DNA from 3 places in the Sporosarcina koreensis genome. Region 3 is predicted to be linked to each of the others. Evidence: riboswitches for the same ligand, from Rfam matches in the RefSeq annotation. Region 3 holds a riboswitch; each other region holds the start of a gene.
The links. A riboswitch is a leader RNA that binds a small molecule or an ion and turns the genes downstream of it on or off. The one in region 3 is predicted to bind S-adenosylmethionine.
Positions count from the first base shown of each region.

Region 1: linked by a shared signal. The riboswitch ahead of ACFPTP_RS01360 (bifunctional homocysteine S-methyltransferase/methylenetetrahydrofolate reductase) and the one ahead of metA (homoserine O-acetyltransferase MetA) in region 3 are both predicted to bind S-adenosylmethionine.
Region 2: linked by a shared signal. The riboswitch ahead of ACFPTP_RS06530 (methionine biosynthesis PLP-dependent protein) and the one ahead of metA (homoserine O-acetyltransferase MetA) in region 3 are both predicted to bind S-adenosylmethionine.

Region 1 is NZ_JBHSNP010000002.1:277,902-288,465, reverse strand. Features, by position in the region: gene radA (DNA repair protein RadA) at 1-176, opposite strand, end outside; gene clpC (ATP-dependent protease ATP-binding subunit ClpC) at 246-2,693, opposite strand; gene ACFPTP_RS01400 (protein arginine kinase) at 2,872-3,954, opposite strand; gene ACFPTP_RS01395 (nucleotide excision repair protein) at 3,941-4,507, opposite strand; gene ACFPTP_RS01390 (CtsR family transcriptional regulator) at 4,534-5,004, opposite strand; gene ACFPTP_RS01385 (hypothetical protein) at 5,103-5,450, opposite strand; gene ACFPTP_RS01380 (hypothetical protein) at 5,443-7,119, opposite strand; gene ACFPTP_RS01375 (hypothetical protein) at 7,259-7,960, shown strand; gene ACFPTP_RS01370 (biotin transporter BioY) at 7,995-8,591, opposite strand; gene ACFPTP_RS01365 (histidine kinase) at 8,732-8,911, opposite strand; SAM riboswitch class I at 9,026-9,132, shown strand; gene ACFPTP_RS01360 (bifunctional homocysteine S-methyltransferase/methylenetetrahydrofolate reductase) at 9,252-10,564, shown strand, end outside.
Region 2 is NZ_JBHSNP010000010.1:261,360-271,923, reverse strand. Features, by position in the region: gene ACFPTP_RS06565 (DUF58 domain-containing protein) at 1-111, opposite strand, end outside; gene ACFPTP_RS06560 (AAA family ATPase) at 108-1,058, opposite strand; gene nadE (ammonia-dependent NAD(+) synthetase) at 1,250-2,074, opposite strand; gene ACFPTP_RS06550 (nicotinate phosphoribosyltransferase) at 2,088-3,557, opposite strand; gene ACFPTP_RS06545 (MATE family efflux transporter) at 3,649-4,986, opposite strand; gene ACFPTP_RS06540 (DMT family transporter) at 5,000-5,314, opposite strand; gene ACFPTP_RS06535 (DMT family transporter) at 5,316-5,651, opposite strand; SAM riboswitch class I at 5,789-5,896, shown strand; gene ACFPTP_RS06530 (methionine biosynthesis PLP-dependent protein) at 5,976-7,106, shown strand; gene ACFPTP_RS06525 (cyclase family protein) at 7,128-7,877, shown strand; gene ACFPTP_RS06520 (NADPH-dependent FMN reductase) at 7,933-8,499, opposite strand; gene ACFPTP_RS06515 (hypothetical protein) at 8,690-8,845, opposite strand; gene ACFPTP_RS06510 (hypothetical protein) at 8,883-9,005, opposite strand; gene ACFPTP_RS06505 (squalene/phytoene synthase family protein) at 9,535-10,359, shown strand; gene ACFPTP_RS06500 (anti-sigma factor domain-containing protein) at 10,458-10,564, opposite strand, start outside.
Region 3 is NZ_JBHSNP010000028.1:200,145-210,708, forward strand. Features, by position in the region: gene ACFPTP_RS15125 (cation-translocating P-type ATPase) at 1-445, shown strand, start outside; gene ACFPTP_RS15130 (DMT family transporter) at 511-825, opposite strand; gene ACFPTP_RS15135 (DMT family transporter) at 825-1,166, opposite strand; gene ACFPTP_RS15140 (TetR/AcrR family transcriptional regulator) at 1,240-1,809, opposite strand; gene ACFPTP_RS15145 (DUF421 domain-containing protein) at 2,026-2,730, opposite strand; gene metA (homoserine O-acetyltransferase MetA) at 2,835-3,743, opposite strand; SAM riboswitch class I at 3,818-3,924, opposite strand; gene ACFPTP_RS15155 (YitT family protein) at 3,979-4,836, opposite strand; gene ACFPTP_RS15160 (AbrB/MazE/SpoVT family DNA-binding domain-containing protein) at 5,034-5,312, shown strand; gene ACFPTP_RS15165 (glycerophosphodiester phosphodiesterase) at 5,402-6,127, shown strand; gene ACFPTP_RS15170 (thioredoxin family protein) at 6,276-6,593, opposite strand; gene ACFPTP_RS15175 (M23 family metallopeptidase) at 6,743-7,723, shown strand; gene ACFPTP_RS15180 (prolyl oligopeptidase family serine peptidase) at 7,756-9,801, opposite strand; gene ACFPTP_RS15185 (DUF3231 family protein) at 9,900-10,412, opposite strand.

The DNA.
Region 1 (10,564 bases), on a different contig from region 3:
ATCGCTTTCTGCTGGATGCTCGCAGTATGTTGAAACGCACCGCGCGGACCTTTGCTTACAATTTCGACTTCCTCGTCCATCGTATTCCATTCGCCGCAGCCGGGGCATCTCCCCATCCACTTCGGGGATTCGTAGCCGCAGTCCCTGCACATGAATTTTGTTTTCCGTTTTGCCATATTACCCTCCATATACGAAAAGGACAGCCCTTTCCCGTAGATAGCGAACTCTACGGGAGGGCCATCCTATTATTGTTTTTCCGTCACTGCAACGCGGTCCGTCTTGACGACGAACTCGCCATCCTCTACATCGACGATGACTGTTCCGCCCGTCAGGACTGTTCCGCTCAACAGCTCCTCTGACAAGCGGTCTTCGACATGTTTCTGCAATGCCCGGCGCAACGGCCGTGCACCGTAATCCGGGTCATATCCCTCTTCAGAGATTTTCAATTTAGCATCATCCGTCAACTCAAGCGTAATATCCTGCTCCGCAAGACGCTTCGTCAGCTCATTCGACATGAGCGTTACGATTTCACGCAAGTGCTCCTTCTCAAGCGAGTGGAAGACGATCATTTCGTCGACGCGGTTCAGGAACTCCGGACGGAACGCCTTTTTCAACGCTTCTAGCATCGTGGATTTCATATCCTCATAGTCACGTTCGCCGTCTTGCAAATTGAAGCCGACGTAACGGTTCGATTTTAACGTTTCCGCTCCGACGTTTGACGTCATGATGACGACCGTATTGCGGAAATCGACTGTGCGGCCTTTCGAATCCGTCAATCTTCCATCCTCAAGAACTTGTAGAAGAATATTGAAGACATCTGGATGCGCCTTTTCGATTTCATCGAGCAAGACGACCGAGTAAGGCTTTCTACGGACTTTCTCAGTCAGTTGACCACCTTCGTCGTATCCGACGTATCCCGGAGGCGAACCGACAAGCCTTGACGTCGCATGCTTCTCCATATACTCGGACATATCGATGCGGATCATCGCATCCTCATCCCCGAACATTGCTTCCGCAAGAGCTCTAGCCAGCTCGGTCTTCCCGACGCCAGTAGGTCCGAGGAAGATGAATGACCCGATTGGGCGCTTCGGATCCTTCAATCCTGCACGGGCTCTCCGGATCGCCCTTGAAATGGCTGTTACAGCTTCTTTCTGCCCGATGACGCGTTCATGCAGAAGGCCTTCCATATTCAACAGCTTTGCGGTTTCCGTCTCGGCAATTTTCGCGACCGGAACTCCCGTCCACATTGCCACAACTTCCGCAATATCGTTCACTGTCACTTCCGATTCTTTTTTCCCTTGCTTCTCTTTCCATTCCGTCTTCGTCGTTTCGAGCTCTTCCTTCATTTTCTGCTCTTTATCGCGGAATGATGCCGCCTTTTCGAATTCCTGGCTTTGCACCGCGGCATTCTTTTCATGGCGGATCGCTTCCAGCTTCGCTTCAAGCTCCTTCAAATTCGGAGGCGTCGTATACGAACGGAGACGTACTTTCGATCCCGCTTCATCGATCAAGTCGATCGCCTTATCCGGCAGGAAGCGGTCTGAGATATACCGATCTGACATTTTCGCAGCTGCCTCGATCGCTTCATCCGTTATTTTCACTCGGTGGTGTGCTTCATAGCGATCGCGCAATCCTTTGATAATCAAGATCGTCTCTTCGACAGTCGGTTCATCGACCTGGATCGGTTGGAAACGTCTTTCAAGCGCAGCGTCTTTTTCAATATATTTACGGTATTCATCAAGCGTCGTGGCACCGATGCATTGCAATTCCCCACGGGCGAGTGACGGTTTCAGAATGTTGGAAGCATCGATCGCCCCTTCGGCTCCGCCAGCCCCGATCAGTGTATGCAACTCATCAATGAATAGAATGATATTGCCCGCTTGACGGATTTCCTCCATCACTTTCTTCATGCGGTCCTCGAACTCTCCTCGGTATTTCGTACCCGCGACGACCGTTCCCATATCCAGTGTCATGACACGTTTATCACGCAGGATTTCGGGCACTTCATTATTGACGATCTGAAGTGCAAGCCCTTCCGCGATTGCCGTTTTACCGACACCCGGCTCCCCGATCAATACAGGGTTGTTCTTCGTACGGCGAGCCAACACCTCGATGACACGTGTAATTTCCTTGCTGCGGCCAATGACCGGGTCAAGCGTCCCTTCACGCGCCACTTCCGTCAAGTCACGGGCAAGGCTGTCGAGCGTCGGTGTGGAGGCGGATGATGAAGTGCCTTGATTGCCGACGGAACTGTCATTGCTTCCGAGCAATTGGAGCACTTGCTGCCTTGCACGGTTCAAGCTCACTCCCGCATTATTCAATACGCGGGCAGCAACCCCTTCCCCTTCACGGATGAGCGCCAACAGAATATGCTCCGTCCCGATATAGGAATGGCCGAGCTTACGGGATTCATCGACAGATAGCTCAATGACCTTTTTCGCTCTTGGTGTGTAATGGACGATGGGTCCGACTTCCTTCGATCCGGATCCAACGAGTCCTTCCACCCCTTTTTCAATCGTATCGAAACTGACGTCGATCGCTTCCAATGCTTTTGCAGCGATGCCGCCGCCTTCCCGAATGAGACCCAATAAAATATGCTCAGTACCGATGGATTCGTGTTTCAGTCTGATCGCTTCTTCTTGTGCAAGCTGCAAGACTTTCTGCGCCCGCTGTGTAAAACGATTGAACATCATATTCTTCCACTCCTTCTCTAGTAACGTCCATCCTGTCCCCACTTGAAATGTGCGGATTCCTTTTACTTTATTCGAATGGATCATGAAGCAATCCAATTCCAACAAATTGACTTTGACTATTCTTGACCATCTCTTACTTTAGTATAATAAAAAGAAAAGTACTAAGCAAAACTATCGCTCAGTCTTCTTTATTATTTCCTTCGATTTGCTGCTCGGAACGCAGTCGCTCACGGAATAGATCGGCTCTGAAAATATCCCTTTCCTCCGCCGTCAATTCTGCACCGGCATATTGTTGGAGAAAACCGGGCTGCATGAAAATCATCAATTCATTCAATATGGACATGTCCACATCCTCGATGATGCCGAGGTCGATGCCTAGACGGACGTCCGATAGGCAACGAGCCGCTTCGCCTGAAGGCAGCAACCTTGCATATGTGATAGTGCCGAGCGAACGGAAGAGCTTATTTTCCAATGCGACGCGCGATTTAGAAAGGAGGATTTCGCGGGAGCGCCTCTCGTGGGCGATAAGCCGAAGAGCTACATTTTTCAAATCGGAAAGGATCTCTTTCTCCGGTTTGCCCAATGTCGTCTGATTTGAAACCTGATAAATGTTGCCCGGCGCTTCGCTTCCTTCTCCGTAGCTGCCTCTGACGATCATTCCAAGCCTCGCAATCGCCGGAATGATGCGCTCGATCTGCTTCGTGATTGTCAATGCCGGCAAATGCATCATGACCGATGCCCGCATGCCCGTGCCTGTATTTGACGGACAGCTCGTTAAGTAGCCGAAATCCTCATCGAAGGCATAAGGAAGTTCATTCTCCAAAAAGTTATCAACAGAGTCCGCATGCTCATATGCATTTTCCAGCTGGAAACCTGGATAGATGCATTGAATGCGGATATGGTCCTCTTCGTTCACCATGATGCTCAGCGTCTCATCTTCCGAAAGAATGACCGCCCCATGGCGCTTCACGTCCGTCAATTGCGGACTGACCAAATGCTTCTCAACGAGCACATGCCTTTCAAGCGCCGGGAGCTCCGACATCTTCATATAGGCATACCCTTTTTCGCCGGAAGTAAGCAAGGCGGCCGAAACTTGCGCGTCAACCTTTTGTGCCTCTTCTGTCGTGAACGCGATCGGGAATCGGTACCCCCTTAGATTCCGGGCCAAGCGGATCCTTGTCGACATGACGATATCCGAATGCTCCCCATGCGACGTCATCCAACCTGTGACGGCGCCTTTCATGAATTTATTGATCGACATCGCTGCCATCACCTCCATTGCCGCACTCTGCCAAACGCTCTTTCAGCGCCTTCGCTTCATCCCTCAATGTGGCGGCATCTTCAAAACGCTCCGCCATGATCGCATCTTGCATGCTCAACCGGATTTCCTCGATTTTCTTCTTCAAAGCGAACCGCTCATTAAAGGATTCAGGTATTTTTCCGACATGCGTCGTATGTCCGTTATGAAGCTTGCTGAAAACGCGCGGCAGTTGCTCTCTGAACGTGTCATAGCATGTCGGGCATCCGAATTTACCAATGTCCAGGAATTTCCTGAACGTCAATTGGCAGTCCGGGCAAGTCGGTCCTTCCGGCATGCTGTCCCTTGACTGCTGAAAAGGCTGTACCGATTCGCTTCCGCCGAACCAATGGGAAAGGAATTGTTGGATCGACAACGGTTCCTGGTTTGGATCGAAATGAAACATTTGTGTTTGGAACGCGCATTTCTCACATAGATGGCGTTCCGTAGATCCGCCCATGCCTTCCTGGGTGAAAATCACGGAAGCCGGCCGTTCTTTGCAATTGTCGCATAGCATAGTGTGCACCTCGTATTCGTCAAATTCTAGTCAAGCTGCTTGTAAATAAGCGTCTGAAGCATCGCCTGCAAAATCCGTGCCCGGATCATGTCGCGTTCCGGCAATGGATAATGCAATGTCGTCCGGTCCACTGCTGCGAGGATGATCCTCCCCTCCCTTTCCGAAACGACTTCTTCTTTTAACAGCCTGTAAATGATCCCCTCGGCCATCGTATAGGTTGCGCCTTGTTGGATTCCTTCTAAAATATGTTCGATCAATTCTTTATGCGAATTTGTCTGGACGCGATAAATCCGGATGTATCCTCCGCCTCCTCGTTTCGATTCGACTGCATAGCCTCGTTCGACGGTGAAGCGTGTGTTGATGACATAGTTGATTTGCGAAGGGACGCATTGAAATTTCTCGGCCACTTCGCTTCGTTTAATTTCCACGGTCCCGCTATCTTCTTTTTCGATAATCGCCTTTAAATACCCTTCAATAATGTCGGAAATGTTTCGCATGATGTCACCTCTTTTCTTCGGGTGTTAAGCCATTGACTTTGACTATCTTTGACTTAATTGTACATGAAAATACATCTAGCGTGCAATTTATATGCAGATTAACAGTCACCTTTCTTCGCCTTCGGGCAGTCTGTGCTTTTGAATAAACTCTTATAATTAAAATTGCTTGTAAATGTTGATTTCTGTTCCGAGCGGACGCTTTCCAATCGAACAGCGTAGGGTTCGATTTGCCGTATTTCTGCGCACTTTGCAGAAATTAAGGCAGCTACTACTACTTCCTGCTCGTAACGCTGCGCTTTTACTCGCAAAAGCCGTTCCCGCTGGAGTCGCCGCTCTGCACTCCAATCAACTGGGACAGTGGGTAAAATTTCAGGAAAATGATTTGCTTCCAAAAACGCATAAAAGGCATCCCCTGAAATTCCGGGGGCTGCCTTTATTTTATTCAATTGTAGCGTTCTTCAGTTCCTTGACCGGCAGGAAGAGTTCACCGGTTTCGTAATAGGTGAGGACGAGGTGGTCGCCTTCTTGGATGTAGATCGCCAGCGGGACGGCTTCGGTTGAGACGATATAGTTTCGCCCATCGTCGGCAAGGATGGAAACGATTGTGAAGTCGCCGGCGCGTTCTTTATAGACCCGGACGACGTTGACTGCCGCCTTACCTTCCTCAGCGTTGGAGCTGCCGTCGACTGTGCTTCCGCCGCGCTGCAAGGCTGTTTTATAAAGTCTCAGTGCTTCATTCGGTGAAGTGGCATACACGGAGATTTCCGGGTTCGCCGCTGAGACGATGAAGTAGTTTTGCAGGAAGCCGTTCGAGTCGAGAACCGGCGTCAACCAGCTCGCTTCGCCATAAAAGTTGTAGAGCACCGGCATTTCCCCGGACCATTTCTTCTCAATGAATTTCTTCTCGATAATTTGAAGGGCCCCTTGTGAATCCATATACGATTCTTCAAGATTACCAGTATAATAAGTCGCCTCGCCCGTGCGTCCGTCTGTCAACGCATAGCCGAGCATCGAGTCGACCTCTTCTTTCGGACTCGTAAAGTCGGTGAAATAAAACATATGGCCGTTTTCGTCAAATACCGGGCTGACATTCGCCTCCGTCCCTTCGTCTGAAGGAAGCTTCACATCTTTCTTCCCGACGATTGAATTCCAGAATCCGTGAACGTATTTTCCGAAATAGCTATTTTGGAGGCTCACCGCTTCAGGTGAAACGGCCCCGTCGATGAATTCTGGGACCTGCGAAAGTGGATATTGATTCACTTCTCCGGTGCCCGGATCCACCATGACAATCCCTTGGACATCGAACCCATTCCTTGCCGTAATGAAGTTTCCGTACGAACGGATGTAGTGCGGCTTCCCTTCATCATCAATTTCAAGCTGTACGTCGCCGTAAAAAATGAGTTCCGGCGCCGCCATCCGCATATGCCGCTCCACTTGTTTGTGGAAGTAGGAGGAAGGCGTGTACGACATTTCCGTTTTCACGAACTTCGGGTTGTCCGCCGAATCGGTTGCGCTCATTGTGAAATAGCCAGGCGTCGTCTTCCCGTTCAGCCATTTGAAGAAGCCCGAAAATTCGACAGGTGCGATATAGACAAACTTCCCATCCACCTTTTGGATCTGCAGATGGCCGAGCTCGTAATAGCTCGTATTCGGCACTTGGCCGAATGCTTTTTTCATTTTATTCCGAGCGAATTGGGGCGGAACGCTTGCAGGTGTCTTCGTTTCATCAAACGCCTTGATTTCCACCTGTTGGTCCATTTCGACCGCTTTATATTTTTGATTTGCATTAAAGAGCGGCGCACTTAGGATGAATGCAGTTCCTGCCAATGCCATTAGCGCAAGGATGACTTTGAAGCTGCGCTCTTTACCGGTTGAGTACACGACGCCGGCAATGGCTACAAGAAGGAACAACGCCCATAAGGAGGTCCAATTCCTGTCCAGATTTGTGACGTAATAAAGGCCGAATGTGAGAATCGCCATAAGCACAACTGTCGCCGACAGCGCCCCGATTCTATTGAATGCGGGCTGTCCCTCTTTGGAAACCGACGTGAACGGCACGATAATCATTGCGGCAACGATGCCGACAACGATCGAAAATAGAAGTAAATTTATCATTTAAACACTCTTTTCTATTAAAATTAAACCTCTCCTACTATACGGATGAAGCTACTAAACGATTCATACTTTTGATGATGAATTTGAATCCTTCTCCCTTCCCCTAACGTACAGAACATGGAAGGGAGGAGTCGAATCGATGCAAAAGAACTTTTCACAATCCGAAAAACCGCCTAGTGAAATGTCAAAGGCAAAATGGTTTTATTATTATTTTGTCCTTACACTGATCGGTTTGCTTGGCATAGGCGCTTTGTATTTATTTTTCGTCATGCTTCCCGAAGGGGTGTGGCTTTTGAACTTGCTGATCGGCGGCATTGCTCTTTTCCTTGGCTGGGTGTTCGTCAAAATTCTTCTGTTGCCACGCCAAAAGGGATCGACAACGTTCAAAAAAGTGCAAAATGAGACTGGCTACACGACTTATTTCATAAACGAGTGGACCGGCGAAACAGAATCCGTCTCTTTCCGCTATGACCAAATCACAGATCTGCTCATCGGCCTTTGGACAAATCCCAAATTCAAGGGAAGGAAAAATGATTATGTCGGAGCGCGTCTCCTGTATCGGTATGTGGAGGATGGGGAGATGAAGTATTTCGAGACGGTCATCATCAGTGAGCCGTCTCTGGATGAATGGATCGAAACGATCCGGAAGCACCGGATTCCTGCGCGGATAACGAACCGGAACATATCTGCCGTCAAGGAAAACCAGTTTGATGAAATGCTTGAGACGATTGAGGCGGAACCATTTGACGGATCCATCTCCCTCAAAGACTATTTCATGCTGCAAGAGGACTTTTCCCTTTGGCAGCCGCCATCAATGGAAAAAGGCGATCCGCTCAGTTGAAATTCATCAACTTGAAGGATCGCCTTTTTCATTTTTATATTGCGCGTCTCACCTTTAGCACCTTATACATCCTGTGTCCAAAGTATCCGGCAAGGATCGATAACAGAATGTCTTTCGGCAGCGGCGGCACCATCCACATCCACGCCACCTTATATGTGAACGCGTCAGGCGCTGCAGCCCAAAGCTTGTATGCAAAATACATCCAGTTCGTCCCAAACAGATAATTCACGACGAGACCTACAAGTCCTGCGACAATGTAACTTCGTAAACTTCCATTCTTTTCGACAATTTTCCCCGCAACATATGCGACCAATATGAAAGAGACGATGAAACCAAATGTTGGAAGTAGTATAGCGCCGAAGCCCCCATAGAACTTCGCAAAAACAGGTGCCCCTGCCAATCCCACGACCGCATAAACCGTCATCGAAATTGCGCCAAGACGGCTTCCAAGAATTAATCCTGCCAAGACGGCGAAAAAGGTTTGCAACGTAATCGGCACCCCGCCAATCATAAGGAACGGCACAAACGTTGTAATATTCGCTCCGATCATCATCAATGCCGCAAACATTCCACAATAGACGAGACTAAGCGGGCTCATTCCGCTTTTTGTTTTCACTGTAACTGTTGTCATAATCCACCTCGTGATTTGAGTTATCTTTAATAGAATAAAAGTTAACTTAAATTGTGTCAACCTGTTTTTATTTTGAGTTAACCATCATTACGGAGTAAAAAAACCGACAGCTAAATTGGCTATCGGTTCGTGTATCAACGTCAGTTGTCTTCGCTTTTCGGAAATAAAAAATGGGCAATAATCCCGCTTAGGATGGCGGCGCCTATTGTTATCCACACTCTGGATGTCCCAGGTACTTCTTGAAAGTTTTTGGAGAGCATCCACCATGAAATACCGGCGACAAGGAGTGCGATCGGAACGGCAAATTTGAAAATCCTCAACGTATTCACCTTCTACTTTTTGTTCATATGCCAATTCTATCACAATTCGGCTATTGACGTATCAAACAATTAACGATATGATGTTTTAAATTATTCAAACAACTGCATAACCATTTCTTATCAAGAGAAGCTGAGGGACTGGCCCGTCGAAGCTTCAGCAACCAGCCGTATTCGGTCAGGTGCTAATTCCAGCAGGTCGCTATCGGCTTGGCAGATGAGAAGGAGCGAGCTACATCGCATATTCAAAGCCTTCTTTTTTCAGCGAAGGCTTTTTTATTTTTCAATTCTGTCGAAATTTTTTGTATGGGAAATTGCAGAGATGAAGAAAGGATGATTTCTTATGAGATTGCTTGATCGGTTGAAAGATAATGTACTAGTGGCGGATGGCGCGATGGGGACGCTGCTTTATTCATATGGCATCGACTTCAGTTATGAGGAATTGAACGTGGAGAAGCCTGAAATCATTGAGAAGATCCACCGCGAATATATCGATGCAGGGGCGGATGTCATCCAGACGAATACATATGGCGCCAACTCGCTGAAGCTTGCTCGTTACGGATTGGAGAACCGCGTGAAGGAATTCAACGAGGCGGCGATCCGGATTGCGAAGCGCGCAGCCGCGCCAGGCAATCAGTACGTGCTCGGCACGATCGGCGGGTTGAGGGGCATCCGGAAAAGCGATGCGTCGCTTGCCGAAGTGCTTACAATCGTGAGTGAACAGGCGGATGCTTTGCTGTCAGGTGACCCTGATGGACTGTTGCTTGAAACGTATTATGATTTTGAAGAATTGTCGACGGTCGTCACCGAACTGCGGAAACTCACAGATGTTCCGCTCATTGCGCAAGTCGCGATGGATGAGCCCGGTGTGCTGCAAAATGGAATGCATCTCAATGACGCCCTTCATCAGCTCGAATCGCTTGGTGCGGATATTGTCGGCGTCAATTGCCGGTTAGGCCCTTTCCATACGATACAGGCATTTGAAAACGTGACGATTCCGGAGAAGGCGTTCTTGTCCGCAGCCCCGAATGCAAGCTTGCTTGATGTCGAGGACGGCAGGATTGTCTATGCTTCCGAAGCCGATTATTTCGGACGGGCGGCAACATTCCTTCGCGAAGAGGGCGTCCGTCTGATCGGCGGATGCTGCGGAACGACGCCGAAGCATATCACGGCTGCGAAAAAGCAGTTGGCTGGGCTGCCGCCAGTGATAGAGAAAACCGTTTCCCCGCAGAAGCCGATCATCATCCGTGAAGCGGAGCCTGCAAAACAGGTCCCACTTCACATAAAAGCGAAGACGGAGCGGACGGTCATCGTAGAGCTTGATACACCGCGCCATTTGGAAACGGAGCAATACTTTGAAGGCGCGAAACAATTGCAAGCAGCCGGAGTCGACGCCGTCACGTTGGCGGATAACTCACTCGCCTCCCCTCGCATCAGCAATATGGCGATGGGATCGATGTTGAAGCATGAACATAATATACGTCCGCTCGTCCACTTGACGTGCCGTGACCATAACTTGATCGGACTGCAATCCCATCTCATGGGGCTCGACGCGCTTGGCATCCATGACATCCTTGCCGTCACGGGCGATCCGACGAAAGTTGGCGATTTCCCTGGCGCAACGAGCGTCTATGACGTCTCCAGCATGGAGCTCTT
Region 2 (10,564 bases), on a different contig from region 3:
CCAACTTACTTTGCCGCCTTGGAACATCGCGAAGACATAGACGGAAAAGAAAAGGCCGACGATGAAAACGAAGCGGCCTGTCACCGAAAGCAATTCTTTCCCTTTTCTCATTTCAATCCGACCCGATCGATCGGCACACTCACTCGTGTGAGGATCCGTTCGACGATTTCATTCGCGGTGATCCCTTCGTACTTCGCTTCCGAACGGAGGATCATCCGATGGCCGAACACGAATGGAGCCAAGTACTTCACGTCATCCGGCTTCACGAATGTCCGGCCTTTAATTAGCGCATACGCCTGGCATGATTTCATGAGCGCAAGCGATCCACGCGGGCTGACGCCGAGATAGACGTGCGGATTTTTGCGCGTTTCCGATGCACAATCGACGATATACGTTTTGATCGTATGATCGACATTCACTTCTTTCACCGCTTCTTGCAGCTCCGCCAATTCCTGGATCGTGAGGACGGTTTCGAGATGATCGATCGGCACCGATTTTTCAGCGCGCGATAGCACTTCGATCTCTTCGCCGCGATTTGGATAGCCCATCTTCAGCTTGAAAAGGAACCGGTCCAATTGTGCTTCCGGCAACGGATACGTCCCTTCGTATTCAATCGGGTTCTGCGTCGCCATGACGAAAAACGGCTGCGGGATCCGGATCGTCTCCCCATCCACCGTCACGGATGATTCCTCCATGCTTTCGAGTAAGGCGGCTTGCGTCTTCGGGGATGTCCGGTTGATTTCATCCGCCAGGACGATGTTTCCGACAATCGGTCCCGGTCTGAATTCGAATTCCATTTCCCGCGGATTGTAAATCGAGACGCCCAGGACGTCAGATGGCAATAAATCCGGGGTGAACTGGATACGTTTGAAGGAGGCGCCAATTGACTTAGCGAGCGCTTTCACCATCATTGTTTTCCCGACGCCAGGAACGTCCTCAAGCAGGACATGTCCGCCCGCTAGCAAGGCAGTCAGGCTCAGCTCCGCAATATCCCGTTTGCCGATCATCACCTTCTCTATATTCCCAAGAACTTTGTCGATAACTTGTGCATATGACATTCTTTTTCCTCCCATTCCAGCTTCTCTTTATAACATGCCCAATATTTTACAATAACATGTCCGAAAATTTACAAAATGTAACTTCATAATAACTTATAAATCGACTTTCTACAACAACATGAAAAATTCGTATGACTAGTTATCACATAAAAAAACCCGCCACCGAATTTAATTCGATAGCGAGTTCATATTCATTTCCAAAAATCGTCGAAGATCGTGATCGGCATATGACGCTTATGCGCCGATCTCGTATAATGCTTTTCAATCGTTTCAAGCGCCTTGTCCGAAACTTGCTTCCCTTCCAGGAAGTCATCGATTTCGTCATACGTGACGCCAAGCGCAACTTCGTCGGGCAGCGCAGGTTTATCATCCTCGAGATCTGCTGTCGGCACCTTTTCGTACAAATGTACCGGGGATCCAAGCTCTTTCATGAGCTGGCGGCCTTGCCTTTTATTCAACCGATAGATCGGCATGAGGTCGGCTGCGCCATCGCCGAATTTCGTATAGAAGCCGGTCAACGCCTCCGCCGCGTGGTCGGTCCCGAGAACGACACAGCTATGCATTGCAGCGATGGCGTATTGGACTTTCATCCGTTCCCTCGCCTTTTCATTTCCTTTCGTGTAATCGGAAATGACGATGCCCGCCTTTGCCAACGCCTTTTCGCTCGCATCGACCGCGCCTTTGATGTCGACGGTATAGAGCAGGGATGGCTTGATGAAATCAAGGGCGTCCTGCGCATCGCCTTCATCGAATTGCTTCCCGTATGGAAGTCTGACGGCGATAAATTTATATCGGTCCGTCCCGTTCTCTTCATTCAGCTCATCGACCGCCATCTGCGCAAGCCTTCCGACAAGCGATGAATCCTGTCCGCCCGATATGCCGAGGACGAAGCCGTTGACGAATGTATTTTTCACTGCATATTCCTTCATGAAATCAATCGATTTACGGATTTCCTCCTGCGGGTCAATGGACGGCATGCTTTTCAGCTCTGCAATGACCTGTTGTTGGAAAGTCATTTTCCGTACCTCCTCATCTCATTGAAAACTCATCCACTTTGTCCTGCACTTCACGGATATTGCGCATTTTATTGTCCCAACATTTCTGGCTCAAGTCGACCGGATATTCTTCCGGATTCAAGGACCGTTTATATTCATCCCATAATAAATCCAAATTGTCATGCGCGAATTCCCGCATTTCATTCAATGTAGGATTTTTGTAAATCACGTTTCCGGCTTCGACCACTTTCGTATGCAAGTTCACGGCATCGAAATTCGTGACGAATTTGGAGATGAATGTATGCACAGGGTGGAACATTTTAATCCGTTTTTCGGCTGCTGGGTCTTCGTCATGCATCGTGATGTAATCGCCTTCCGCCTTACCATTTTCCCTGTCGATGATCCGATAGAGCTTCTTCTGGCCTGGCGTCGTCACTTTCTCGACGTTGGATGAAATTTTGATCGTATCTTCCATTTCGCCTTTTTCATTTTCAATCGCGACGATTTTATAGACAGCGCCGAGAGCCGGCTGATCGTACGCAGTGATCAGCTTCGTGCCGATTCCCCATGAATCGACCTTCGCGCCTTGCGCTTTCAAGTTCAAAATCGTGTACTCGTCCAAATCATTCGAAACGACGATTTTCGCATCGTGGAATCCAGCCGCGTCCAGCATTTTCCGCGCTTCCTTCGAAAGGAATGCGATGTCGCCGCTGTCGAGGCGGATGCCGATGAAATTGATTTTATCGCCGAGCTCTTTCGCAACTTGAATCGCCGTAGGAACCCCAATTTTTAGCGTATTGTACGTATCGACTAAGAATACGCAGTCCTTATGACGTTTTGCGTACGAATGGAATGCTTCGTATTCGCTCCGATACGCTTGCACGAGTGAATGGGCATGCGTCCCCGCTACCGGAATGCCGAAGCGTTTGCCTGCCCGGACATTGCTCGTCGCTTCCACGCCTCCGATGACCGCCGCACGCGCCCCCCAAACTGCCGCATCCATTTCATGCGCGCGTCTGCTGCCGAACTCCATGACGACTTCATCTTTGACGACTTGCTTGATGCGGCTCGCCTTTGTCGCGATGAGCGTCTGGAAGTTGACGATATTCAGGAGCGCCGTTTCGATGAGCTGGGCTTCTGCCAATGTAGATTCCACACGGAGGATCGGTTCGTTTGCAAATACAAGTTCCCCTTCCTTCATTGAATAAACATCGCCCGTGAAACGGACGTCTTTCAAATAGTCGAGGAAATCTTCCTCATAGCCGAGCTCCTCACGTAAATAGGTCAGGTCGCTCTCACTGAAATGGAAATCCCTCAAGTAATCGAGGATCCGCTCAAGCCCCGCAAAAATCGCGTAGCCATTCCCGAACGGCAAGCTTCTGAAGTACAGCTCAAATACCGCTTTCCGTTTATGGATGCCATCCGCCCAATAGGATTCCATCATGTTGATTTGATAAAGATCTGTATGTAATGCCAAACTGTCATCTGCATATTTCGAACTCATGCCAAATCTCCTTCTTCCGCATTCTTCTGATAGTTATAGTATACACTATTTACCCTTATTTCGACGTGAAATAACATAAGCATCCATTGCTTCATTTCCCGAAAACCTCGGCTTGCTTCCACTTACCGAACCGGTAATAGAGGAAAGCGATGATGCTGCTAATGACAAAACTGACGCCGATCCCGACGGCAATCCCCTTCTCTCCCATTACGCCTGACAGGAAGTATGTGACAGGATAGCGCAAGATCCAAAACGAGATGATATTGAGGACAAGCACTTGGAACATTGCTCCCGACGCACGGACAGCCCCGTTCAATACGAAATTGATGCCTAGAAAAGGATAGAAAAATGCAATCATCTTCAAATAGTCCGTTCCGAAACGGACGGCTTCCGCGTCTGATATGAATAGCCGAATGCCGGCACCCGCAAAAGCGACGACAATCCCGGCAATGGCGAACATGATGCCTAGATTATAGAGAAAGCCGACCAGCGTAATCCGGTGGACGCGATGCCATTTCCCCGCCCCGATATTTTGCCCCGCCATACTGTTCACTGCCGTTCCGATCGCCTGCGCCGGCAACATGATCAGGCTATCAAGCCGTTGCGCAGCTCCATATCCTGCAACAACCGCAGGACCGAAAGAAGCGACGACACTCATAATTGCCATGACGCCCGCCGAAATGACACTCATTTGCAAACCCGCAGGAATGCCCAATTTCAAAATATCAAGCACTTCCCGTTTCGACGGCGAATGCGGTTTCGAAAACGGCACCAATTTCTTACGGACTGAATAAATGGCGCCTGTCGTAAATGCAACGCCTTGGGAGACGATTGTCGCAACCGCAGCCCCTTGCACGCCCCAGCCGAAGACGGCAATGAAAATCGGATCAAGCACCGTGTTTAATAGGACAGCCGTCAATACGAAATAGATCGGCGTCTTCGAATCGCCGACAGACCGGAACACCGTGTTGATGAAATTGTATCCGAACAGGAACAGGATACCGAAAAAGTTCACACGCAAATAAGATGTCGCCATGTCAATCATCGTATCAGGCGTCCCAAGCAATGCCAAGATCGGCTTCGCCAAGAAGAATCCCGCTACGCTGAGCACAACGGACATGATTGTCAGCAAAACGACGAACGCGTTCAAATAATTGCGCAAGCCCGTCTCGCTTCCCCTTCCCTTTTGCTGGGACAGGATTGTGAGCGCCGCGTTGTTCAACCCGATGACGAATGAAAGGATTGTGAAAACAACCGTGCCCGAAATCGCGACCGCACCAAGTGCATCGGCGCCGATAAGATTCCCGACCCATAGGCTGTCGATGAATTGATACGACACTTGCAATAAATTCGTCAAAATAATCGGAGCCGAATAGAAGATCAGCTGCTTCGCAAGCGGCCCTTCCGTAAAATCATATTGCTTCCCCATGGCGCTCCCCCCTTTATCCAAACACTTTCAAGCCGACCGCCCCTCCGATGATCAAACAGAGGAATAACATCCGTTTCCAACCGGCCGCTTCCTTGAAAAACAGAATGCCCATGAGAACTGCGCCTGCCGCACCGAGTCCGGTCCAAATAGCATATGCCGTCCCCATCGGAATATCGCGCATTGCGAGAGACAGAAATAGAAAACCGACCGAAAACGTTCCGACAATCAGCAACAGGCGTGGCCATGATCTTTTCTGCAAATAAAGATTGATGGCCATGACGCCGAAAATCTCCCCGAAACTCGCGATGACCAAATACATCCACGCCATCTCAATCGCCTCCTTCCAGCGTTTCTGATTCCACCGTCGTCATTTTGATCCCGATGACGCCGATGATGATAATCGCGATGAAGATCACCTTGGCGATGGAAAACTCGGCATGGAAAAACAGAAAATCGATGAGGACGATCGCCGCCGCTCCGGAACCGGTGAACACGGCGTATACCGTCCCGGATGGCAATGTCTCGCAAGCTTTTATAATTGCATAGAAACTGATAATAATTGCAACGACTGTCCCTGCCCATTCGAGTGCCGAATCGGAATACCGAAGTCCGATCACCCAGAAGATCTCGACGATCGCTGCTAATAAAACATATAGCCAAGCCAATGGAAATCCTCCTCATCATTCAACATGCCCCCATTATAGCAAATGGTCCCGGACATTCATTTCCGAAACTTCTTGCAATCTCACAGGAAGCATGATAACTTTAGATAAATCATTTTTCTAACAATTACATATTTTGATTCTTATCACGAGAGACGGAGGGATTGGCCCGATGAAGTCTCAGCAACCAGCCCGCTATTGGTATGGTGCTAATTCCAAAAGGTGCAAAAACGCCTTGAAGATAAGAAGATTGATTTCAACAACAGTTGGAGGCCCTCTTCTTATTGGAGAGGCCTCTTTTTTAATAGAGTAAAGGAGATGGGCAAATTGACAAAGCAGAGCATTAACACGAAATTGGTACAACTAGGAAATCAGAGCGATCCGAGAACAGGGGCGGTCAATCCTCCCCTTCATTTCTCGACAGCCTATAAGCATGACGGATTGGGCCTTTCCACAGGCTACGACTATATTCGGACAAAAAACCCGACCCGGACGATCCTCGAAGAAGGCATCGCCAATCTCGAAAACGGCGACCGCGGATATGCGTGTAGCTCGGGCATGGCGGCGATCCAACTCGTCATGTCCCTATTCAGATCGGGAGATGAACTGATTGCTCCCGATGACCTTTACGGCGGTACGTTCCGCTTGTTTGACCAATACGCTGACCTGTATAACATCCGGACTTCATATTCGTCTTTTGCGGATATCAAGGAAACGGAAAAATTGATCACTGAAAACACGAAAGCGATTTTTATCGAAACACCGACGAACCCACTTATGCTTGAAATCGATATCGAACAATATGTTGAGCTTGCGAGAAAGCACGACTTACTCGTCATCGTCGACAATACGTTTTTGACGCCGTATTACCAACGACCGATCGAGCTCGGGGCGGATATCGTCATCCATAGCGCGACGAAATACATCGGCGGCCATAATGATGTGCTTGCCGGACTCGTCGTCGCAAAAGGAGAAGAGTTGTGCAACCGTCTAGGCGAAAACCATAATGCGATCGGCGCAACGCTTTCCCCCTTTGATTCCTGGCTCGTCATCCGCGGGTTGAAAACATTGCATGTGCGGATGAAACAGCACGACGCCAATGCGAAGGAGCTTGTCTCCTATTTGGAAAATGAACCGCTTGTCGATGACGTCCTTTATGCAGGAAAAGGCGGCATGATCTCGTTCAGAGTGCGTGAAAGCGAATGGGTCGATCCGCTGTTGCAAAACCTGAAGCTCATCACGTTCGCGGAAAGTCTAGGGGGCGTGGAAAGTTTGATCACGTATCCGACGACGCAAACCCATGCGGACATTCCCGAGGAAGAGCGTGAACGGCGCGGTGTCGATAGACGACTGTTGCGCTTCTCGGTCGGATTGGAAGAGGCTGCGGATTTAATTGCCGATTTGAAGCAGGCCATTGCCACCGCTGCAGAGACGACGGCTGTTGGGCAAAATTTATAATAAGGAAAGAGAGTGATTAAGATGCCAGTTGAAACGGCAAATGAACTACAGGCAGCACTTCAATTGTTAAAAAGCAAGGAATGGGTGGATTTGACGCATACATTCGGCCCTGACTCGCCCCATTTTTTCATGTTTGACGACGCCAATTTCGAGACGCTTTTCACGCATGATGATGGCTTCTTTGCACAGAAGTTTTCATTCCCAGGGCAGTATGGCACGCATATCGATGCACCCATCCACTTCGTCCGCGACTCACGGTATTTGGATGAGCTAGAGCTGCAGGAGCTAGTCCTCCCGCTAATCGTCATCGATAAATCGAAAGAAGCCGAAGCCGACAATGATTTCACTTTCGGCATCCAGGACATCCTGGATTTCGAAGCGGATCACGGTAAAATCGAAGAAGGAACATTCGTTGCATTGCGCACCGATTGGAGTAAGCGTTGGCCTGATCACGAGGCGTTTAACAATAAAGACGAGGGAGGAAACAACCGAATTCCCGGCTGGGGATTGGACGCATTGAAATTCCTTTTCGAAGAGCGGGGTGTAAAAGCAGTCGGCCATGAAACATACGACACCGATTCGTCCATTGACTTCCGCAGGAAAGGAAAGTTGGAAGGAGAATATTATGTCTTAGACCAAGACACGTATCAGATTGAATTGATGGCTAATCTGGATAAGCTGCCTGCTAAAGGAGCCATCATTTTCAATATTGTTGCAAAACCGGAAAAAGCATCAGGCTTTCCGGTAAGATCATTTGCCATCATTCCATAAAAAGTATAAAGCAAAAGAAGGCCGCCTCGGTGAACGAGGCGGCCTTCTTTTATTATTATTTTATTTCAGCTAAAGCTTTTCTTTGCGAATAAAACGCGATGAAGTTTTTTACGACCTTATCAAGGAAGTCGATAGTCGCTTGGTCTGTCAGTTGGCCATTTTCATCCATCTTCTCATGGACTGACCCGATGTATACTTCATTGTTCGGCAACAATGCAGGGGAAAGCATCGGATTTGTCAGGATTTCACGTAGATGCATCTGCGCGCGTACGCTTCCCAACACGCCCATTGAAGAACCGATCATGAATGCAGGCTTGTCTTTGATTGCGAAGTTGCTTCGTGATAGCCAGTCAACTGCATTTTTCAATACGCCCGGAATGGAGAAATTGTATTCAGGGACTGCAAATAGAATTGCGTCTGAATCCCTCACATTATCCAAGAAATCCTTGACGTCTTCAGGCTGATTGCTCTCCCGTTCAACGGAAAACATATCGACATTATTAATGAAAACAGGCGTGATCTCAAGCTTGTCCGCATATTTTTTCCGTAAGTACTCAACCAATTTCAAGTTGAATGAAGTCGGGCTATTACTACCTATAATCGCTTTTACCTTGATTGTCATTATGTTGTACTCCTTTTTAGTTTCGATTTATACTAGCATCCCCTCAGTACTGAAACGTATGAATTCCAGTGTTAAGCTAGCGGCTTTTTTCTTGACGATTCACATTATCTCACATTCAAGATACTTTTTAAAAAAATATGCTCAAATGAAAAGAACGCTCCCCTATTTATTTTGGGGAACGTTCTTTTGATTAGTTGGAGAAGCTGAAGAAAATTGTCCAGAAAGGAACGCCTTTCCGCTCTTTCCGTCTACGCTTGAGCGCTTTTTGCTCCAAGCGGAATTGTTCGATTTCCTGACGCATATCGTCCATTTGTCGTTGAATAACTTCTCTATCAATTGTATACATATATATTCTCCTCTTGGAGAGGAACCTGAAAACGAGATTACAATCGGCATTCACCTAGTGTGCCGCCATACCCATCGATCCATTTTGGAGATTCCCACTCCATCAATTTTTTAGTATTTTTTCGTTCATTTTGTTCATGTCCTACGCTTTGAATAATCATTCTGCTTTTCCTCCTTTATTTTATAGTTGAATCAATTCTCTTGCGGACCGAGCACTATCCACTTTCCAGAGACTCCACCTTCAATACTTTCCGTTGCTGTCTTACATTAATCATCGAAAACACTCCTTTTCATTATTTTTTATGTTACACGCGAAGCGTGAAAACACCGAATTTTCTTTCGTAAGAAGACGCAAAAAAGCACACGCCTTTTGCATAAGCGTGTGCTCATATAAAAGAACGGCAATCCATGCCATTCCTCGGTCTACAATTAGAAAGAGAGATTGGATAGGCACGGATCAAGTATGAAGTTGTTGTTAAATGCAATTGCTTTTTTCATTTTCCGTACCTCCTCTATTGTTAGAATAACTTACTTCCTGAGGATACCATTTCCAATTATTCATTGTCAATAGGTAATTTGAAAAAGTTTCTCTTTTTTTATTAATTCCACAACGATAGGGTTGGCAACTGCATCATGGAATAGTGTATGATATTCAATAAGAACTGCTTCAAGAACTGAAGGAGGACCCCCATTATGAACGAAGCGAAATTGCAAAAAGAAGCGATGCACGTTTTGAAGCTGACGAGCAGAACCTTCTATATACCGATTAAACTACTGAACCCTACGTTGCGGAAAACGGTTGGCTCCGCTTATTTATGCATGCGTGCGATAGATGAAATAGAAGATCATGAGGAATTGCACCCGGAAAGCAAGCAGCATTTATTGCAGGCAACGAGCAAGCTGCTGCAAAACGACTTTTTTGACGTCGCCGCGTATCGGGCGCTTGTGAAGCCATATGAAAATCTTTTGCCTGAAGTGACATTGCGCCTTGGCGATTGGCTCGCTGTATGTCCTGCAGGCATCGTCGCCAAAGTGAAAGAGTCGACGAGCATCATGGCGGACGGCATGGCAAAGTGGGTCGGCAAGAATTTCGTCATCCGTACGAAAGAGGATTTAGACGACTATACATACTATGTCGCGGGTCTCGTTGGTGTGATGCTGTCCGATATTTGGGAACAGTTCGACGGCACAAAGACGGATCGTGACTTGGCGATCGGGTATGGCCGCGGACTGCAGGCAGTCAACATGCTGCGCAATCAGGACGAGGATGCGGAGCGCGGCGTCCGTTTCCTGCCTGACGGTTGGGACAGGCAAGATCTGTTCGAGTATGCAGAGTTGAATTTGAAAAAGGCTGATGCGTATATCGAGTCGATTTCGAATCGAAACATTTTGACGTTCTGCAAAATCCCACTTGCGCTAGCAAAGCGGACGATCGGCTCATTGCATGGCGGCCAGGAGAAGATGAACCGTGCGGAAGTCGAATCGACGGTGGATGCGATATTGAAGGAAGTTTAAGCGGTTGTTGCCCACTTTTGGGCGCGGAACGGCTCGCTTTGGGCGCTTGCCCAGTTAGAAACTAAAAAAAGAGAGGCTGCTACATTTTTGTAGCAGCCTCATTTGTTATTATGCGGATTATGTTTCTTTTCTTTGGAAGGATGTTCTTTTTGTTTTCCCGGCGGACCTTGATTATGCTTGTTGTTCGATGAAGAATGAGGCGGTG
Region 3 (10,564 bases):
TCCAAAAGCGATGAGGGACAAGCCAAGAAATATCCGAACACATTTATTAACAAAATCGTTTACGGCTAGGGTCATCTTGGAAGGCCTCTTGATTGCCATCTCTACGGTTATCGCCTTTCTCACGGGATTGGAGACAGGAGATACGCTTACCGCAAGCACAATGGCATTTGCAACCTTATGTCTTGCCCGATTAGTGCATGGTTTCAATTCCAGATCGAAAGCATCCATCTTTGCAATCGGAGTGTTCTCAAATAAGTATTCATGGCTGGCATTTTTCATCGGGGTCATTAGTTTGCATGTTGTTCTGCTGCTTCCATCGTTAGCGGACATGTTTAAAGTTGCTAATTTAAACAGCACGCAATTCATGTTCATCTACTGTTTGGCAATTTTGCCGTTCCTAGTGATCCAATGGTTTAAAGTACTGTTTGTGCGTAACAAGAAATAATTATAAAAAGCCGGGAAGTAACTTTTTTTGAAGTTGCTTCCCAGCTTTCACATGATAATGAAGTTTTATGATAAAGCCTTCAATCCTACGACACCGACGACGATCAGAAGGACGCTGGCGATTCGGCCTTTGCTCCTTGATTCACCGAAAAACAGCATATTGATCAGCACAGCACCTGCAGTACCGACACCTATCCATACCGCATACGCCGTACTTACTTGCAAATAGTTGAATGACATATAGAGAAACGCGAAAGCTGCCCCGAAACCGCCCCCGAAGAGAATTGCATTGACAAATGTCTTTTGTTCACTATATTTGTTTAACCCGACAACGCCGATAAACTCGCTTATTGCCGCTGCGAATACAAATAACCAACCCATCACTTAACAATTCCTTTCTTTTCATCGACGTCGTCAGCAATCTTCAGTCCGATAACTCCTACAACTAATATCATGATGAAAATTACTTTGCCCGCTCCGAGCGTTTCCCCAAATAGGAAAACATCCATTAAAGCAGTCCCGATAGTGCCAATTGCTGCAAAGATGGCATATACAGTGCCCGTAGGAAGGTTTTCACAAGCTTTCGCCAGGAAATGAAAATCGACGAAGATGAAAAAGATGATTGGAATCCAATGCCACCATTCAGAGGCCACATTAAAACCGAATATCCATACCAATTCGAAAAAGCTTGTCAGTGCTACATAAATCCATGACTTGTTCATAAAAATAACTCCTAACTCGGTGACTGACTGTCATTCATTTTGTTGAATGACGAGCTGTCAAAGATAACTGAATTTAATCCGCAAGCGCATGCTTCAAAAAGTTCTTTACTTCATTTTTTTGAATGATCGCCTCGTCTTCTTTATCTGCGTCGTATAAATAAATTTGTTCAGCAGCCGATTCGACAAGACCGATGATGAGCTTTGCAGTCCGATCCGGATTGACTGAATCCCGTATGACCCCTTCCTCAATTGCTTGCTGAAGGCCTTCACTCACCCATTTATAGAACGGGGCGTATATTGTTTCCCAGTTTTTCAGATGTTCCGTTGATGCTAAACCCGAGTAAATGAGAGCTTGAATTTCATGATACTCTTCATTCACCTCAAAAATGGCATCGACGAGCTGCTCCATCCGATTTTGAAAAGGCGCATCATCTGATACGCGCTCCTTAACAATTTCCAAAGTCTTTGAGGCCATCACTTCTGCGATTGCTGGCATCAATGATAACTTAGATGAAAAATACAAATAGAACGTACCTTGGGCAATCCCTGCGGCCTTGACGATATCGGATATTTTCGTCTTCTCAATGCCTTGCTTGCGAAAAACTTCGATTGCCGCTTTTATGATTCTCTCCTTCTTATCCACTTGCTGCCCTCCCTCCACTGAATGACTGTCATTCATTATACCACAAAGAGTTCTCGTTTCCTTGCAAAGAGTTCTCATTCCCACTGATAGAGTTCTCGTTCTTGCGTAAAGAGTTCTCATTTCCCCCGAAAGAGTTCTCGATCTCGCGTAGAAAGTTCTCATTTCCACCGAAAAAGTTCTCATTCCTATCTACGTACAGCGACGGCCATTTGATCTCTACTTCTCTTGAGTGCGTTCATCGACGTGGAGATTGCCATCGCCGAGGATTTCCGCATAAAACACATTCTCGATTTTTCCTATCCCTCTCTTCTTCAACTGGTCGTAAACCCATTCCTCACTCAGCTCAAGTTCAGTCAAGTTCTCCTTGATCAACTTCCCATCAGAAATAATCTCTGTTGGAATATATTTAGGATCTTTTCCGGGAGCTTTCACGTCTTTGCGTGTTGCAGTTTCTTGGGCCGATTTTTTCATGACACTTAGTTGCCCGTTCGTTTCAAGGATTGCGTAGTTCACATCTGCAACGGAAAAAATGCTCTGCTCACGAAGCATCATATTCAGTTCATTCAATGTTAATCGTACTTTTTTCATCGACTTTTCACTGATTTTTCCTTTGGAGATGATGATTGTAGGCGAAGCATTAACCAATTTCCTAGCCTTCTTTGATTTCACGGTTAAATAATTGACAAGAATCGTTAAAATAGCCCACCAAATCATCGCAAGCATACCGTCATAGAACTTGGTTTCGGTTTGAGCAGCGATTTCGGCAGCAATGGATCCTATTGTGATCCCCGTGACATAATGGAAAAAAGTAAGCTGAGAAATCTGCTTGTTGCCCATGAATCTGGCCAGAATCAAAAGAGCAATAAATGATGTCGAAGCCCTTCCAATCATTTCCCAAAAATCAAGTTCAAATTTACCCATTTTGTTTCACACCTCCACTAGAACTAGTGTGCAACAGAATTATTTGATTATACTAATGAAAAAAACCTGTGAACTCGTCAATTTGAGTTCACAGGAATTCATTCTCATTCCCACTCGAATGGCGTTTCTTGGTAAACATAATAATTCAACCAGTTCGAAAAAAGCAGATGTGTATGGGATCGCCATGTGTTCAATGGCTCTCTTTTCGGGTCGTCGTCAGGGAAATAGTTTGCTGGAACATCAATATCGATTCCTTTTTTCAAATCCCGTTCGTATTCTTCACCGAGCGTACATGCATCATATTCCAAATGTCCGGTAACCATTATTTGTTTGCCGTCATTGGAAAGGATGATAAAAGCACCCGCGTCTTCCGAAACCGCCAATAATTGAAGGCGGGAATCCTGTTCGATATCTTCAATTGACACAGACGTATAACGGGAATGTGGTGCATGGAAGATATCATTGAAGCCTCTTGCCAATTCGACAGTCGGATCGGTCAATTGATGACTGAAGACGCCGGACAATTTCTTTGGCAATTCGTACTTATCAATGCCGTAATGATGATAAAGCGCGGCTTGCGCACCCCAACAAATATGTAAAACGGAAGTCACATTTGTCTTGGACCAATCCATGATCTGTTTCAATTCATCCCAATAGACGACATCTTCGAACTCCAGATGCTCAATTGGCGCCCCTGTAATGATCAGTCCGTCATAGCGTCTATTCTTGACATGTTCGAATGTCGTGTAAAAGGATTCCAAATGATTTTTACTTACATTTTTCGATTCGTATGTGGCAGTGTTCAAAAATGAAACATTCACCTGTAATGGCGTATTGCCGAGCAGCCGAAGCAATTGAAGCTCAGTTCTTTCTTTTTCCGGCATTAAATTCAGGATAAGGATATTTAACGGACGGATATCTTGGGTTGTCGCCCGCCCTTCATCCATTACGAAGATCTTTTCTTCTTTCAACAGTTCGCGTGCCGGTAAATGTTCAGGTATATTGATTGGCAATTATTTCTCCCCCTTAAAATATAAAAAACCCTCGTTCCCAAAGATAGGAACGAGGATTTGCATCGATTTCTCCGTTCTTATCTCTCAAGATTTGCATCTTGTTGGAGGTAGCACCTTCCTGCAAATGCAGAGGTTGCTGAAGCTTCATCGGGCCAAATCCCTCAGCTTCTCTTGATAAGAAATATTCAATTGTGATTATTATATCATCTTTAGCAGAAAAGTATACCGGTTTCTTTTAGCGATGAACTTTCGCTTTCGAAAAACCGAGCCCCAAAATTTCAGATGCATTGAGGAAAATGACAAATGACGATGGCTCGGCTGTTTGAAGCAACTTCTTCAAATATACGGCCTCGGACTGTTCGACAACGCAAAGTATCATTGTTTTTTCGTCATTTGAATAGCCTCCCGTCGACTTCACTTTCGTCAACCCCCGGTCAATTTCGTTTTGGATGACCGATTGGATCTTCTCGGGATGGTCTGTAATGATAAGGACCAGCTTCGTCGGCGATGTTTGCAGCTGGACGAAATCAATTACTTTACTTGTCACATAAATCGACATAAGCGCGTAGAGTGCCAGTTCGAAATTGAAGACGAAAGCCGACGTGACAACGACAACGCCATCGACAATCAATTGGGAAAATCCGCTAGAGATGCCTGTGTATTTTTTCAGAAGCTGGGCAATTAAAGCTGTTCCGCCTGTCGACCCATTCCCCCGATATACGATTCCTAGCCCGATACCGAGCATAATGCCGCCATAAATGGAACTGAGAAGCGGGTTGTCGACGTGTAATTGAAGGCCACCCGTCAAATAGATGACAAACGGGACGAAAAAAGTACCAACAATCGTCTTGGCACTGAATTCCTTCCCCGCAAGCAGCAGTCCCAATAGGATGAGCGGGATATTGATCAGCCATTGGACGTATGCGGGATTATATCCGAATAATTCATAAAGAATCGTACTGACACCTGAAATACCGCCAGCCGCAATACGCGACGGCAATAAAAATATATTGAATGCAAGCCCGACCAAAGTCGCTCCAAAGATGATCTGTACATAATCGAAAACGACTGGTCTCTTCTGGATGAATGTCATGATGTGTTCCCCTTTCTTAGAAGACTTTCCTATTCTATCAGAAAAAATGATGCGCAGAAACGTTTTAAAGGGAGAATAAAAGGAATAGAGAGAATAGGAGACTAGAAGAAAGTATACTCATTTTTTTGTATTTTTCTAATTTACTGGTATAATAGTAGGACATGTAACAAGAAAACATAGTTTCGAGGAGGATCATAATGCGTAGCTTAGGTATTGTCAGAAAAGTTGACCATCTCGGCAGGATTGTAATCCCGAAAGAATTAAGAAGCACGTTAAAACTCGAAAAAGGTGCCCCAATGGAAATTTTCGTTGATGACGATATGATCATACTGCGAAAGTATGTAGTTGATTCGGCCTGTATTGTAACCGGGGAAATTACTTCCGAAAACAAAAGACTCTCCAATGGCATGTATATAAGTCCCAAAGGGGCTGAAATCCTGAAAAAGGAAATCGAAGAACGAAAGACCTGGGATTAAGATTCCCGAAATTATGGGCAACGGTAACATAACCGTAGCCCTTTTGCTGTGGACAAAATGTAAGCTTACATGAAATTGGAGGAAGCAAAATGGAGATCTACGCTCATCGAGGAGCATCAGCAAACTATCCTGAAAATACAATAGCCGCATTCAAAGAGGCTGCACGTCTCCCGGTCTTCGGCGTTGAATTCGATGTACATATGACGGCTGACGGCGAACTAGTCGTCATCCATGATGAATCAATCAACCGCACGTCCAACGGCACTGGCTATGTGAAAGATCTTTCTTTGGCGGATCTGAAGAAATATGATTTCAGCAGCTGGTTTTCGCCGGAATTCAAAGGAGAGACAATACCTACACTCACGGAAGTCCTCGATGTTTTTCATTCAACTGAACACAAGCTGAATATCGAATTAAAATCGGATATTTTCCCATACGAAGGTATGGTGGAAAAAGTGCTCGATTCGATTGCTGAAAGAAAGCTGGAATCGCGTGTCATCATTTCCTCATTTGATCATAGCGCCATCAAGACTGTAAAGCAGCTGAATCCTCTAATCGAAACCGCCGCATTATTCATGGAAGTGCTCGTACACCCATTAGACTATCTCAATAAAATCCCGGCCGATGCCCTCCACATCCTATTCCCCGCTGCTATCCGTCCGTCCATGGCGGAAGTGATAAACAGCGGCATGCCGGTTAGAACATTCACCGTAAATGACGAAACATATGCGAACGTCTTAAAACAAGCCGGAATACAATCCATCTTCACCGACCACCCAGAAAAAATGAACACCTTCTTTTCATCTTTTAACTAAAATGTGGGGATTGATGTAGGATTGAAGCGAAAGGCGGCGAACGCCGTCACGAAGAACGGCGTTTGCGAGCACAAGCGCAGCGTTGCGAGCAACGAATAATAAAAAGAGATACCGCCGATCCTCCTAAGGATTAGCGATATCTCTTTTTTCATGCATCCAAACCGTTGATGAACCCCTCAATCTCTTCCTTCGTCTTCCGATCCTTGCTCACAAAACGCCCAACCTCTTCACCATTGTTGAACGCAATAAAGCTAGGAATGCCAAACACATCCAACTGCTGGCAAACATCAATAAAATCATCGCGGTCCACATAAATAAAAGTATACTCCGGATAATCCGCCTCAAGGCCAGGCAAGAAAGGCTCAATCACCCGGCAATCCGGGCACCAGTCCGCAGAAAACATAAACATTGTCCGTTCCTCATTTTTCAACTGCTCAAACTGCTCAACCGATTGAAGCTTTTCCATATACGTCATCTCCCCTTCTATTTCATCTCACCTTGAGTATAGCACTCAAAAAGCAATCCATCATAAGACCATGCATGAAAAACAAAAACATTCATTCATGAAATTGAACGATCGGGGAATTCTAATCATTCAACAAAGGAGGTTTCCCCTTGCGTATCCATCACCTGATTGGTTCCTTATGTGCATTGACCTTTCTTTGTCTCCCTCACAACATCGCCTCCGCTTCCGATCAACGGACCGAAGAGGAGATTGTGGAGGAGCGGATGGGTTTATATCTGCAATTCTCAAGCGAATCGGTTCCGTGGCACCATCTAGCTGCGATCGATCAATACGAACGGAATATCCAGCAAGTGCGAAATGATCTTCCAAAATCGGAAGGTCCCATATCCATCCACTTCTCCATGGAAGATTGGTTCGGTATATGGAATCCCGACCTAACCGACACTTCCCCGGACACCATCGCATTTTTTGGAGGCTTCGGAACCGACGGCAATGGAGATGGAATTGCCGACCGATCCGATCCAGCCGATGTATTGATGGCGATGTATTCCCATTTAGCCATGTATGGGCCTGATGAAGATAAGTTTAAAGCGGCATTATGGCACTATTATAAACGTGAAACGACGGTTAATCAGATCATGACGATTGCAAAGCTATACAAGCATTTCGAAACGGTCGAGCTTGATAAGCATGTGTTTCCGATACCGAAAGGCCATAATTATTCGTATCGAAGCACTTGGGGCTCTAAGCGTGGATGGGGCGGACGCCGAATCCACGAAGGAACGGATATTTTCGCAGGCTATGGTGTTCCCGTCGTCGCCACATCGTACGGCATTATCGAAGTTATGGGATGGAATGAATACGGAGGATGGCGCATTGGCATTCGTGATAACCATAACACGTACCATTACTTTGCCCATTTAGCCTATTTTGATAAAGGCATTAAGGAAGGCGATATTGTGGAACCCGGGACATTGCTCGGCTTTGTCGGCAGTTCTGGTTACGGAAAAGAAGGAACTTCCGGGAAATTCCCTCCCCACCTGCATTACGGTTTGTACAAATACAACGGACGGATTGAATGGGCCTTCGATCCGTATCCCGCCCTTCGGAATTGGGAACGGCAACAATAGAGGCTGCCTCGACTTTGAGGCAACCTCCCTTTTTATTGTTGAACATCTAATGTTTTGAGGAGGAATGAATAGATATCAGTCAGCTCCTCGATGATTTTGACAGTTGGCTTTCCGAGACCATGTCCTGCATTCTTTTCCACACGGAGCAAGATTGGGTGATCCCCTGTATAAGCCGCTTGCAACGTCGCCGCAAATTTCATCGCATGCGCTGGAACGACACGGTCATCCGTATCGGCCGTCGTTATTAACGTTGGCGGATACTCAACGCCTTCTTTCACATTATGGAGTGGTGAATAGTTGATCATGAAAGCGAAGTCATCCGCACTTTTTTCTGCATTTCCGTAATCAGTAACCCAATAGCGTCCGACCGTGAATTTATGGTAGCGAAGCATATCAATTACAGGGACTTGGCAAATTGCCGCCCCGAACAAATCTGGACGCTGTGTAATGCTTGCCCCGACGAGCAAACCGCCGTTGCTTCCACCCATGATTGCGAGCCTTTCCTTCTTCGTATAGCCTTCTGCAATGAGCCATTCGCCGGCAGCTGCGAAGTCATCGAAGACGTTCTGTTTAAGCTCCAAAGTTCCCGCCTTGTACCACTCTTCCCCGAATTCACCGCCGCCTCTTAAATTGGCGACCGCATAAACTCCGCCTTCTTCAATCCACATGCGCACTGCAGGCGAAAAAGAAGGCGTCAAACTGACATTGAAACCGCCGTATCCGTAAAGAAGGACCGGGTTTTCTCCATTTTGGATCAAGCCCTTTTTATGGGTGAGGAACATCGGAATCTTCGTCCCATCCTTTGATGTATAAAAGATTTGGGAAGTCTCGAATCCATCCGTATCGAATTTATTCTCATCTTGAAACACTCCAGTCAGTTCACCATTTCCGAAGTCATACCCCGCAACCTCGCTCGGTGCCAAATAGGACGTGTATCCGATGAACATCCATGCTTCCTCTTTCTTGCCCGTCAAACCCGTCAATGAAATATATCCCGGCAAGTCCACATCCTTTTCAAGCTTGCCATCCAAACCGAAAATCTTCAGTTCATTATGTGCATTATGCAAATAGCAGACGACCAATCGACCGTTTACGATTTTTCCGAATGACAGCACATCTTCCTTCTCCGGAATTACATCAATCCAATTTTCCTTGGAAGGATTGTCCAAGTCTACAGCAATGATCTTTTCGCGAGGTGCATCGACATTCGTTATGAAATAGAAAGTGCGCCCTTCATTTCCGATGAACGAATACTCCCCATCCCCTTTACCAAACAGATGGACGAATTCGCCGCCCTTTACAAGGTCTTTATAATAAATCCGGCTTTTATTCTCAGTGCCTTTCCAAATATTCAGAATCAGATAGCGGTAATCATCCGACATGATCGGATTAAAGGAGAACTCCTTGTTATCGGCATCTTCATATACAAGGACATCCTCATCTTGGGATGTTCCCGCTTCATGCCAATACACTTTATTATAAAAGCTCTGTTCTTCATGTGAAACTGTTGATGGGTCAGGAAAACGGTTATAGTAGAATCCGGTCCCTTCTTCATTCCAAGCAATGCTTGAGAATTTGCAGTGTCGGATCAGATCTGCCTCGTCCTTGCCTGTCTCCAAGTTCCGCACTTTTATTTCCTGCCAGTCGCTTCCGTTAAGCGAAATCCCGTATGCGAGCCTTTTGCCGTCGCTAGTGAATGACAGATTCGTAATGGCAGCAGTGCCTTCTTCATTCATCGTATTCGGATCCAATACAACTTCCAATTCGCCGGATTCAAGATCTTTAGTACGGTAGAAGACAGCTTGGTTTTGGAGACCATCATTCTTATGAAAATAAAAATATTCGCCTTCTTTCCGAGGCACAGTATACTTCGGATAATTCCACTTCTCCGTTAGCTTCCCTTTTACTTTTTCGCGATCAGGAAATGTTGCCAAGAAATCTTGTGTCTGTTTGTTTTGCTCATCAACCCACTGCTGTACTTCCGGGTCTTCCGGGTTCTCCAGCCATCTGTATGGGTCGCGGATATCGGTTCCATGATAATTTTCTACTACATCTTCTTTTCTCGTGAACAGCACCATTACTAATCCCCCTTTATTGACTTACAATTGACATTTTACCATATTGTTCAGAAAAATGAGCATAAGAAAAGCAGCTGACTGAAATCAGCTGCTCACTATCATTTGCTCGGAAATGCTGCGCCATGCAAAGGCGGAGGGATAATCCAGCCTTTTTCTTTGTTCAAACGAAGTAATTTCGCCCCAAATAATAGCCGTTCCGCATGAAATTTACTGAACATCATTGCAATGTCTTCTCTAAGGCATTGGCCGATTACCTGACTGCATGAAACAAGACCTTGTCCGACGTTAATTGAAACAGCACCACTGATTTCCGGGTCCATGAATCGCGCGCCCACTGGAATTTCTTCCGCATTCGCAACTGCACGGTCAGGCAATGTCGGAGGAGGGGTCACGCCGTTTTCCTTAAGTACTTTCTCGACTTCCTTATTTTCGCGCTTCATCATCTCAACGGCTTCTTTCAGGAGATCGATCAATTCTTTGTCGCCAGCATGATTGATGAATCCTTCATATCCGCTGATCAACCCTTTGTTAGCGCCTGCAAACGCCCAGCATCCAAGCACTTCGCCGTAATGCAACGGTTCCTCTTTTGGATTTCCATTTAATATGCCCATATGTTCTCCCTCATTTCTTAATCTTTTCCATTGTGAATGGAACTGCTTTTATGATGTGTAGTCTTCGGTATTTTATGCGGTCGATTGGATATCATAATTTTAATTGACATCCAGAAATCTCATGATATGATTGTCAATAATTAAATAACTCG